DNA from 2 places in the Fundicoccus sp. Sow4_D5 genome. Region 1 is predicted to be linked to the other one. Evidence: riboswitches for the same ligand, from Rfam matches in the RefSeq annotation. Region 1 holds a riboswitch; the other holds the start of a gene.
The links. Region 1 has a riboswitch for cobalamin ahead of ACTQ45_RS09980 (glutaredoxin family protein). Riboswitches for the same ligand answer to the same signal wherever they lie in the genome.

Region 2: linked by a shared signal. The riboswitch ahead of ACTQ45_RS11255 (methionine ABC transporter ATP-binding protein) and the one ahead of ACTQ45_RS09980 (glutaredoxin family protein) in region 1 are both predicted to bind cobalamin.

What each region holds. Positions count from the first base shown of each region.
Region 1 is NZ_JBQKLF010000008.1:109,199-111,391, reverse strand. Features, by position in the region: gene ACTQ45_RS09990 (6-phospho-beta-glucosidase) at 1-74, shown strand, start outside; gene ACTQ45_RS09985 (putative quinol monooxygenase) at 206-547, shown strand; adenosylcobalamin (AdoCbl) riboswitch at 930-1,072, shown strand; gene ACTQ45_RS09980 (glutaredoxin family protein) at 1,231-1,455, shown strand; gene ACTQ45_RS09975 (ribonucleotide-diphosphate reductase subunit beta) at 1,467-2,193, shown strand, end outside.
Region 2 is NZ_JBQKLF010000010.1:112,227-114,419, forward strand. Features, by position in the region: one part of gene ACTQ45_RS11250 (IS3 family transposase) at 1-890, shown strand, start outside; partial or broken gene ACTQ45_RS11255 (methionine ABC transporter ATP-binding protein) at 906-1,424, opposite strand; cobalamin riboswitch at 1,553-1,747, opposite strand; gene ACTQ45_RS11260 (hypothetical protein) at 1,907-2,193, opposite strand, start outside.

The sequences.
Region 1 (2,193 bases):
GCTTGAACCGTACGAAGAAAAAATCATTTGAATGGTACAAGCAAGTGATTGCCTCAAACGGCGAAACTATTTAATCAAATGCTAGAATGCGACTCACAATCTTACGGCAACGCGGGATAGTGAGTCGTATTTGTTCTAAAAAATTTTTTCAAAGAAGTTCTATCTCAGAACGGAGAATAATTATTCTACAGAAAGGAGTTTGAGTATGATAAGCATCAATATTTATTACACTGGAAAAGCAGATAAGGCCCAGCAATTTGCCCGTGAGATGAAAGAAAAAGGACTAGTTGATCGGATTCGTCAACAAACAGGCAACTTACGCTATGAGTACTTCACGCCACTTGGCCAACCAGAAACAATTCTTTTAATCGATGCATGGGCTAAGCAATCATCACTCGATGCGCATCACCAGTCCCCGATGATGGATGAAATCATTGCCTTGCGAGAGAAATATGACTTGACGATGACCGTCGAACGATTCGTTAGTGACACTAATGGAATTCCCGAATATGATGCGACCTTCATTCGCGAGTCGCAAGCGGACTAAACTGCAATTTCAAGAGAAGATTCCAGACAGGCATATCATGATTTATCTAGATGATAGAAATTATCTGTTGGAGTATGACAGTGAGATAAAGAGTGCGATTATAAGCGAAAGTTTAAGTAAGTAATATTTGGTCAGGTAAATTTCCATGTCCTTATCACTTATTTGTTGAAGCACACGATGCGAGTTTGTAAAGCATGATAAAATCAGTACAAAGGTAGGGCGTTCGTGATTAATACAGATCTTAAAATGATGATGCGGATAAAGTAACTGACAGAAATAAATTTAAAAATTAGAAAAACCCGAGATTACGATGATGTAATCTCGGGTTTTTCTCTTGCTTACTTGTCTAGATAATCAATTATTTCAGTGTTGGTCAAATAGACTTGCAGTAAATCTAGATTAAGGTGAAGCTGGTGTAAATCCAGCACAGTCCCTATGCTACTGTGAGCCATTATTTAATGGCAAGTCAGATCTCCATCTATGAACAATAATTGTTACATCTCAGGGTTTTGTAACATTTGTTTATATCTGTTTGCTTATTTTGGACATTTTGTGTCCTTTTTAAAGTTTGAAGATTATGACAAAGGCCTGGGAGCTTTCTGTACATAGTCTTTTTTTATTGGCTAAAATTGTGCAGGAACTTCTGGAGGAATATCCTGTAATAAATTTTAGAGGAGGCCAGCATGAAGAAAGTCGAGCTATACACCAAAGATGGTTGTGGTCAGTGCCAGCTACTTAAGCAGTGGTTAGGTATGAAAAAAGTTACTTATAGTGAAGTGAATGTCAGTCATAATGAACCAGCCCTTGAATTACTTCAATCACGTGGTATGACATCTTTACCACGCATAAGGATTGATGATGAATTCATTAAATATAGTGAGTTTATTGATATATTAGATTACTTATAAAGGAGCAGACAATGATCAAAACAGTCATAAAACGTACGGGTGATATCGTAGAGTTTGATAGAGAAAAAATTAAAATCGCGATCACTAAAGCTAATAATGAAACTAAAGAAATGACAGAAGAAAATATCGAAAGTGTGACACAGAATATTATTAACGGGATTGATCAAGAATCGCTCGATGTAGAAACGATCCAAGACTTAGTCGAAGAAAAGCTCATGTTGAACCTGTTTACTAAGACCGCCAAGGCTTATATACTTTATCGCCATGAGCGAATTGAAGAACGGAAGCCAGATATTTTTAAAGGCCGAAAGAATCTGAAACCCTTTGAGTATCCAGAATTAGCGTTATACAAAGAAGCGATTCAACACTCCTACTGGCTGCATACGGAATACAACTATACGAGTGATATTCATGATTATAAAATTAATGTCCAGCCACATGAGCGGACCGCGATAAAGAATTCTATGCTAGCCATTGCCCAAATTGAAGTAGATGTTAAAGAATTCTGGGGGGATTTGTATAAGCGTCTCCCTAAACCAGAACTTGCGAATGTTGGCTTTACCTTTGCAGAATCCGAAGTCCATCATAGTGACGCTTATGCCCATCTATTAGAACTATTAGGTCTTAATAGTGAATTCGAACGAATTGAAGAAATACCTGCACTTGACCATCGCGTTAACTATTTGAAGAAACATAATGATTATGCCAGAAATGGTAGCAACCGGGATTACACGATCG
Region 2 (2,193 bases), on a different contig from region 1:
TAACCGCCACAGCAGTAAGAAACGATTCTAAGTTTAAAGCGATTCAGATGCATCACGAAGAAACAGGCTGTACCATTACCCTATTATGCAATTTATTAGAGGTGTCACGTTCCGGCTACTATAAGTGGCTAAATCGTGAAGAAACCGTACTAGATCAAGAAAATGCCTGGCTAATGGCTGAAATCGAATGGGTCTTCCAATTATATGAGGGGATTTTTGGCTATCGTCGTGTACAGATACATATTAATCGTTATCACTCAAGAAATTATAGTTTGAAAAGGATTCGCCGCTTAATGCAATTAATGGGCTTGAAGTCCCATATTCGCCGCGCAAAGGGGTATAGTGCTCAAGCGAGTTATCGTAATATAGAACCCAACCGACTGAATCGTGAATTTAGCGCAGATAGACCCAATGAAAAATGGGTCACAGATATTACTCATCTCTTCTTTGGTATGAGTCAGAAAGCGTATCTAAGTGTAATAAAGGACCTTTATGATGGCTCAATTATTGCCTATCAAGTGAGCTTAAAAAATGATACCGTTTTAGTGATGGATACCTTAAATCAAGCAATTCAGGTTGCACCTGAAACAGGCATTTTAATTCATAGCGATCGCGGTAGTCAATATACTTCTGGTGAATATCGTCAATTTACGACACAACAAGGATATATTAGGAGTATGTCGCGTACAGGTGAAGTGTTAGATAATGCGCCTATTGAAAGCTTCTTTAGCCATTTTAAATGTGAATGTTACCATTTAAAAAAGTTTCTGACTTATGAAAAATTAGTAGAAGCTATCGATAGTTACATCAGGTTTTATAACGAAACACGATTCCAATCTAAATTAAACAACCTGACACCATTGGAGTTTCGGAATCAGGTTGCAGCTTAAATTTTATTTTATTACAGGGTCCAAGGCGCTTGTTGCTTCATCACACAACAGGACATCTGGATCATTGGCGAGGGCACGCGCTATCGCAACCCGTTGCTTTTGACCTCCTGATAATTGGCTAGGGAAATTATCGGTTTTTTCTTTCAAACCAACTAAGCTGAGCAATTCAGCTACTTTCGCAGCCACTTCTTTCTTATTCAATCCGCTGCCTTTTAATGGGAAAGCGACATTTTCAAAAATCGTGCGTGATTCCATTAAGTTAAAATGTTGAAAAATCATCCCAATTTTCTTACGAGCTTCCCTTAAATCTTTAGGTGCTAACTCCATTAAATTCTGTCCATTGACATTGACTGTTCCTTTAGTTGGTCTTTGTAACAAGTTAATCGTCCGCACTAACGTACTTTTCCCCGCACCACTATAACCAACAATTCCAAAGATCTCGCCTTGTTCGACTGCCATCGAAACATCTTTCACCGCTGTGACGACACGATCATCGTCATGAAAAATCACATCTATATCACGTAATTCAATCACATATGTACCTCCTCTAAATACTGCATTTACTTACAAATAAAAACCGCTCATCTATGGATGAACGGCAAAAAAACGATAGAGAGTCTGTATTAGAATTCCATCGTTTCTTCTTTTCCATCCCCGAAAAATAGAAACTAAATTATTTGGCAGGTCTCCTGGCTCATGCTTCGTCCTACTACAGCCCTTCCCGTATTCCTAACCTACAGCTAGGTGATACAGTGGTTTACTGATTCGTCCACACTAACAGTTGCGGGGGCAGCTCCAGCTTTCAACTGGATTCCCTTTTAAGGCATTGCGATGCCGCCAAATAATTAGGCACTATATATTGTATTGTAACACTATATTTTAAACCCATTAACACTACATGTAGTATTGCAACATATTCATTAAGCTAATCATAGGTTATTTAGATTTCTATAAAGTAAGGTTAATAGCACAATTAGACAGATTGTCTTACATAGAAAGAGAGCTGGAATAAACTTTCAGCCTCGCTTTTTTTCACGTTGGGTGATTTTATATGGTTCACCTTTGCTATCATAGGTAATCCATTCGCCCACCGGGTCTCCTTTTTCAAAGTAGCCTGAACGCTTAATGGTGCCATCAATGCGGTACCATTCCCAATAGCCTTCTGGTTGGTCGTCAACTATTTTGCCTTTTGACCAGATGGTCTCGCCACTTGCATGGTACTTGATTGTGTAGCCATCCACTACTTCTATTTTCTTTTGCTTGATGCTTTTTGGATTGATTTTCTCACTTTTATTGCTCATCA